Regions from separate parts of the Streptomyces sp. NPDC051041 genome, predicted to be linked through region 2. Evidence: riboswitches for the same ligand, from Rfam matches in the RefSeq annotation. Region 2 holds a riboswitch; the other holds the start of a gene.

Region 1 (3,400 bases), on a different contig from region 2:
CGGCCACCGGGTCCTGGGCGATGTCCATGAGGATCAGGTTGACCTGCCACCGGACCGGCACCCGGCCCAGGGCGCGGCCGAGCGCGTCCAGGGGGCGCTCCCGCAGGTCGCCCTGCCAGTCGGAGAGCTCCACGCCCACGAACATCACCGGATCGGCGGTCTCGATCGCGGCCAGGCAGCGGCGGGCGGTCAGCACCACGCCGGCCCCGTCGAACTCGGCGGAGGCGGCGGAGAGGAAGTCCACCGGGTCGTCCTGCCAGTCGGGCTCGAACAGCCGGACCCGGCCACCGCTCGCCGGGCCCTCCAGCGGGCCGCGGCCGGCCCGGCACAGCTCCGCCACGGCGGGCGGCGGCAGCGGCACGCCGACGACGCCGTCCGGGTTGACGGCGATGCCGGCCTGCGGGGGCAGGCCGCGGGCGAACTCCACGGCCGGGGCGATGGTGTACGCCATGTGGGCGCCGACGACCTGGCGGAACTGCTCCTCGGAGCTGAAGACCGGCACGTACGCCTGGCCCTCGATCTCCAGCGCCGGCAGGTCGAGGGGGCCGCTGTGCGGGCCGCCGCCGTTGGGCAGCGGAACCCACACGAAGCTCCGGCCCAGCACCTCGATGATCCGGCCGCCCGCCGCCGGGCCGGCGCCGAGGGAGGCCGACAGCACCTCCTCCAGCTCGTTGCCGGGCCATCCCCCGTGCGGGTGAGGGTGCGCCTGCGCCGGGAAGTCCGCGGAGAAGCCCGCCGGGAAGTCCATCTGCCACCGCCTGCCTGGAACCACTGCTGGGGCTGAAAAGGCTACCCGTGCGGCCGCGCGGCCGGCTCAGCCCGTGAACCCGATGCGGCGCAGCGTGTCCGCCGCGTCCCGGTCGGCGAGAATGGCCGAGGCGCAGCCGGCGGGCAGCCGGCCCTCCTGGGCGGCGCGCAGCAGTCGGGCGGTGGCCGTGCGGTGACGCCGGAACGCGTACCGCGACACGCCGCGGCCGCGGTCGCGCTGGCCGGCCAGCGCCTGCTCGGGCGTGACGTCGAGCAGCAGCAGGTGCAGCGCGCCGCCCCGGCGCCGGGCCGCGCGGGCCAGCCAGCCGCGCACCCAGGCCTGCGTACCGCAGTCGTGGACGACGACGCCCTCGCCGGAGCGCAGCGCCCGGCGCAGTCCGGCGTAGTGGGCGAGGCGGACCAGGGGGCGGTAGACCGCGTACGGCAGGAAGCGGGGCATGCGGCGCTCCCAGCGGTCGCGGGTGTCCTGGGAGTCGACGCGCGGGCCGCGCACCGTGCGCCGCATCAGCGTCGACTTGCCGCTGCCGGGCAGACCGGTGACCGCGACGATGTCGCGGGGCCCGAACAGCAGGGCGTGCGGGCTGCGGCCGGCGCGGTCGCGCAGATCGCGGACGACGGGTGCCGGCGACGGGCCGCACGCCTCCCCGGCCAGGGCGGCGTGCCGCCCGGCCCGCACGCTGCCCGAGATGGTGGCGTACGCCGTGGTCCTGTTCACCGTGATCGTCCTCCCCTGGGGCCGGGTACGGAGTCCCCATCCCCGCCGAGTGTAAAGAGAAGGTAATGCCGGATGTCTCGCGTTTTCGTGCGTTTCCCGCAACAAGCCTGCTACAGGGTGCTGTGTCCGCCCGCGGACACGGCGCGCCCCCTGGGAAAGGTCCCCCTGCCGTGCCGGTCCGATGCGTGCAATGATGTGCGCGCCAACTGCATACCGGCCGTTTGAATCCGCGCGGGAGAGTTCCCGGCACCGCGAATGCCGGGGCGCCGAAGGAGCAAGTCCCTCCCTTGAATCTCTCAGGCCCCGTTACCGCGCGGGCGAGGCACATCTGAAAAGCGGGCCGCCGCGGCGGCCCCACCCAAGGTGCAAGCCAGGACCCCGCGGGGTCAGGGCGAACCTCTCAGGTTCCGATGACAGATGGGGAGGACCTTTCCTCGCCCTTTCCCGCGCCCGGCGCCGCCCGCGCGCGGGGGCCCATCGCCCTGGGAGACGACCGTCCGATGAGCAGTACCGAATCCCCCCGCCGTACCGCGCTCGACGCCGTGCACCGCGAGCTCGGCGCGACGATGACCGACTTCGCCGGCTGGGACATGCCCCTGCGCTACGGCTCCGAGCGCGACGAGCACCAGGCCGTGCGCACCCGGGCCGGCCTGTTCGACCTGTCCCACATGGGCGAGATCACCGTCACCGGCCCGCAGGCGGCCGCGCTGCTGGACTACGCCCTGGTGGGCGACCTCGGGGGCGTCGGGGCCGGCCGCGCCCGCTACACCATGATCTGCCAGGAGGACGGCGGCATCATCGACGACCTGATCGTCTACCGGCGGGCCGAGGCGGAGTACCTGGTCGTCGCCAACGCCGCCAACGCCCAGGTGGTGCTGGACGCGCTCACGGAGCGTTCGGCCGGCTTCGACGCCGAGGTGCGCGACGACCGCGACGCCTACGCGCTGATCGCCGTGCAGGGCCCCGAGTCCCCGGGGATCCTCAAGGCCCTCACCGACGCCGACCTCGACGGCCTGAAGTACTACGCCGGCCTGCCGGGCACCGTCGCCGGCGTCCCGGCGCTGATCGCGCGCACCGGCTACACCGGCGAGGACGGCTTCGAGCTGTTCGTGGGCCCGGAGCACGCCGTGCGGCTGTGGCGGGCGCTGACCGAGGCGGGCGCGGGCGCCGGACTCGTGCCCTGCGGGCTGTCCTGCCGGGACACCCTGCGCCTGGAGGCGGGCATGCCGCTGTACGGGCACGAGCTGACCGCCTCGCTGACGCCCTTCGACGCCGGGCTCGGCCGGGTGGTGAAGTTCGGCAAGGAGGGCGACTTCGTGGGGCGGGCGGCGCTGGAGCGGGCCGCCGCCCGCTCCCGGGAGAACCCCCCGCGCGTCCTGGTCGGCCTGGTCGCCGAGGGCCGCCGCGTCCCGCGCGCCGGGTACCCGGTGGTCGCCGGCGGCGAGGTGATCGGCGAGGTCACCTCGGGCGCCCCCTCCCCCACCCTCGGCAGGCCGATCGCGATGGCCTACGTCGACGCGGCGCACGCGGTCCCCGGCACGCCCGGCGTCGGCGTGGACATCCGGGGCACCCACGAGCCGTACGAGGTCGTGGCGCTGCCGTTCTACAAGCGGCGCGCGTGACGCGCCGGTGACACCGCCGTAAGCGCCCGGGACACCGTCCCGGAGGTGATGTCGGGCACATCGTGCCTGTTCACGTGCGCTTTTTGCAGCCCTCCATTCACCACCACTCCCTCGCGTACAGGAGAATTCAGGCCATGAGCAACCCCCAGCAGCTGCGCTACAGCAAGGAGCACGAGTGGCTGTCGGCCGCCGAGGACGGCGTCGCGACGGTCGGCATCACGGAGCACGCGGCCAACGCGCTCGGTGACGTCGTCTTCGTCCAGCTCCCGGAGGTCGGCGACACCGTGACCGCGGG
Region 2 (3,400 bases):
CGACGAGCCGCAGGTTGACGCCGTTCGCGCGCGCGGCGGCGACGACCTCGGCGGCCCGGCCCCCGGCGCGCACGGTCAGCGTGTCGAAGAAGGCGCCGTGCACCACCTCGACGCCACCGGCCCGCAGCCCCTCGGCGAGGATCGCGGCGTACCGGTGGGTGCGCCGCGCGATGCCCCTCAGCCCGTCGGGCCCGTGGTAGACGGCGTACATCCCGGCCATCACGGCGAGCAGCACCTGCGCGGTGCAGATGTTGCTGGTGGCCTTCTCCCGCCGGATGTGCTGCTCACGCGTCTGCAGGGCGAGCCGGTAGGCCCGGTGCCCGTCGGCGTCCACGGAGACGCCCACGAGCCGCCCGGGCAGGCTGCGCGCGAAGCTCTCGCGCACCGCCATGTAGCCGGCGTGCGGCCCGCCGAAGCCCATCGGCACGCCGAAGCGCTGCGTGGTGCCGACCGCGATGTCCGCCCCCAGCTCGCCCGGCGACTTCAGCAGGGTCAGCGCGAGCAGGTCGGCCGCCACGGTGACCAGCGCCCCGAGCTCGTGCGCCCGGTCGACGACCGGCCTGATGTCCCGTACGGCCCCGGAGGCGCCCGGGTACTGGATCAGCACGCCGTTGATCTCCCGCTCGGCGACCTCGGCCGGGATGCCCTCGCTCAGGTCGGCGACGACGACCTCGACGCCGGTCGGCTCGGCGCGGGTCCGGAGCACGGCGATGGTCTGCGGCAGCGCGTCCGCGTCGACCAGGAGCAGGCCCTTCTTGTTCTTGCCCATGCGCCGCATCAGCGCCATGGCCTCGGCCGCGGCGGTGCCCTCGTCCAGCAGCGAGGCCCCGGAGGTCGGCAGTCCGGTGAGGTCGGCGACCATGGTCTGGAAGTTCAGCAGCGCTTCGAGCCGGCCCTGCGATATCTCCGGCTGGTACGGCGTGTACGCGGTGTACCAGGCCGGGTTCTCCATGACGTTGCGCAGGATCACGGGCGGGGTGAACGTCCCGTAGTAGCCGAGCCCGATCATCGAGTCCAGGACCTGGTTGCGGTCGGCCAGCGACCGCAGCTCGGCCAGCACCTCGGCCTCGCTGCGCGCGCCCGGCAGGTCGAGCGCGCCGACGTTCTTGATCACATCCGGCACCGCGGCGGCGGTCAGTTCGTCGAGCGAGCCGTAGCCGACCTGCGCGAGCATCTTGGCCCGGGCCTCGTGGTCGGGGCCGATGTGGCGCTGTTCGAAGGGGATTCCCCGTTCGAGTTCGGAGAGCGGAATGCGCTGGGCGGTCATTGCGGAGGCCTCCTGGTCTGACGCGACCTTCGAGGGCACCACGGCGCGGGTGCCCGGACGGCCTCCCCCTCTGTCATCTCGACCTGAGAGCTTCACCGGGCCGCCCGTGGGCCCCGGTTTTCACCGTCGGTGAGAGCGGAAGCCGTCGACACCCGCTCTGCTTTCCAGAGTGGCCTCGTCCGTGCGGTACGTGGGCCTGAGAGATTCCGGGGAGGATTTGCTCCTTCGGCGCCTCCGGTGACGCTTGGAGGACTCTCCCGCACGGGGTCAGCAGCCGCTGTCAGCGTACCAGCGAGGCCGATGCCCCGACCTTCGAGTGGCCGCCACCCGGAAAGTGCTCTTTCGTAGTGCTTACGAATGATTGCGACCACCTGGAGGGCCCGTGCAGACCGACGTCGATCCGCGCAACCTGATCGGCCGCAAGGCGTTCGACCGCAACGGCGACAAGATCGGCACCATCGACGAGATCTACCTCGACGACGCCACCGGCGTGCCCGAATGGGCGGCCATACGCACCGGCCTGTTCAGCCGGGACGCCTTCGTCCCCCTGGAGCCCAGCGAGCTGATCGACGGCGCCCTGCACGTGCCCTTCGACCGGGCCCTGATCAAGGACGCCCCCGACTTCGGCGTCGGCCGCCACCTGTCACCGGAGCAGGAACTCCAGCTCTACCACCACTACGGTCTCGACGTGGCCCCTCCCCCCTCGCTCCCCGGCCGCGCCCTCGGCGGACTGGCGGGCACGGAGGAGAGCTGAGAAGGGCCCCGCCGCGCGCAGGCCCCCGGCGAGCGGTTGGTCCGGGAGCGGCCGGTCCGGGAGCGGCCGGACGCGCGGGCCCCGGAGCCTCCCGGGTCCCTTGCGCCGGTCGACCGTCCACCGACAGGCCCTCATCCCCTCCCCGACCAGGCCCGCTGACCCGGCGCCGCGCACGTCGCTTCCGCCGTCCCGGTGTCCGTGCCCGAGGGGCCGGCGTCCCCGGGTCCGCACGGCACCAACGGCAGCGGTTCCGCCGGTTCCAGATCCGGGTCGTCGACCCGGAACGTCCGCACCCGCCCGGGCTCCGAGCGGGGGGTCTCGAACCGTACGGTGACCCGCCCCAGGCCGCTGCCCTGCACCCATCCGTGCCCGTACTCGGCGTGCCGCACGTCGTGCCCCGCCGGCCACCGCCGCTCGGCGGGTGCCGCTGCCTCCCCGGTCGGCGAGCCCGCGCGCGGCGCGTCCCGCGGCTCCTCGGCCGGACCGTCCGCCCGCTCGCCCGCCGCCTGCGCGAACAGATCCTCCTGCGTGTAGTCGGCGAGGCCGCTGACACCGACCCCGAGCAGCCGTACGCCGCCCGTCGTGTCCACCGAGTCCAGCAGCCGCGCCGCCGCCTCCCGCACCACCGCCGGGTCGTCCGTGGGCCCGCGCAGGGTCTCCGACCGGGTCAGCGTGGAGAAGTCGTACCGCCGCACCTTCAGCACGATGGTCCGCCCGGACAGCCCCGCCTCGCGCAGCCGCCGCACACACCGGTCGGCCAGCCGCCGCACCTCCAGCCCGATCCGTGTCCGGTCGTGGATGTCCACGTCGTACGTGTCCTCGACCGACACCGACTTGGCCTCCCGCTCGGCCACCACGGGCCGCTCGTCCCGGGCCAGCGCCATCGCGTACAGCGCGTGGCCGTGGGCCTTTCCCAGCAGCCGTACGAGTTCGTCCTCGCCCGCCTCGGCGAGCTCCCCGACCGTGTGGATCCCGGCCCGCCGCAGATGGTCACCGGTCGCCGGCCCCACGCCGGGCAGCGTCCGCACCGGCATCGGCCCGAGCAGGGCCTGCTCGGTCCCCGGCTCGATCAGCACCAGCCCGTCCGGCTTGGCCTGTTCCGAGGCGATCTTGGCGAGCATCTTGGAGGCGGCCAGGCCCACCGACCCCGTGAGCCCCGTGACGGCCCGGATGTCCGCGCGCAGCCTCGCCCCGACCAGCCGCGCCGACTCCGCGTCCCGGGCCGCACCGCCGGCCTCCAGGTCCACGAACGCCTCGTCCAGGCTGAGCGGTTCCACCAGGGGCGACAACGCCCGCAGCAGCCTCATCACCTGCTCGCTGATCGACCGGTAGAACCCGAAGCGGGGCACGAGATACGCGGCGTTCGGCGCGCGCCGCCG

What was found. A riboswitch is a leader RNA that binds a small molecule or an ion and turns the genes downstream of it on or off. The one in region 2 is predicted to bind glycine.
Region 1: linked by a shared signal. The riboswitch ahead of gcvT (glycine cleavage system aminomethyltransferase GcvT) and the one ahead of gcvP (aminomethyl-transferring glycine dehydrogenase) in region 2 are both predicted to bind glycine.

The regions. Positions count from the first base shown of each region.
Region 1 covers NZ_JBITFM010000020.1:98,191-101,590, forward strand. The annotation lists gene ACIBAI_RS25260 (enhanced serine sensitivity protein SseB) at 1-748, opposite strand, end outside; gene ACIBAI_RS25265 (AAA family ATPase) at 815-1,483, opposite strand; glycine riboswitch at 1,706-1,805, shown strand; gene gcvT (glycine cleavage system aminomethyltransferase GcvT) at 1,984-3,105, shown strand; gene gcvH (glycine cleavage system protein GcvH) at 3,240-3,400, shown strand, end outside.
Region 2 covers NZ_JBITFM010000029.1:9,403-12,802, reverse strand. The annotation lists gene gcvP (aminomethyl-transferring glycine dehydrogenase) at 1-1,267, opposite strand, end outside; glycine riboswitch at 1,442-1,537, opposite strand; gene ACIBAI_RS28055 (PRC-barrel domain-containing protein) at 1,650-2,021, shown strand; gene ACIBAI_RS28050 (DNA polymerase IV) at 2,153-3,400, opposite strand, start outside.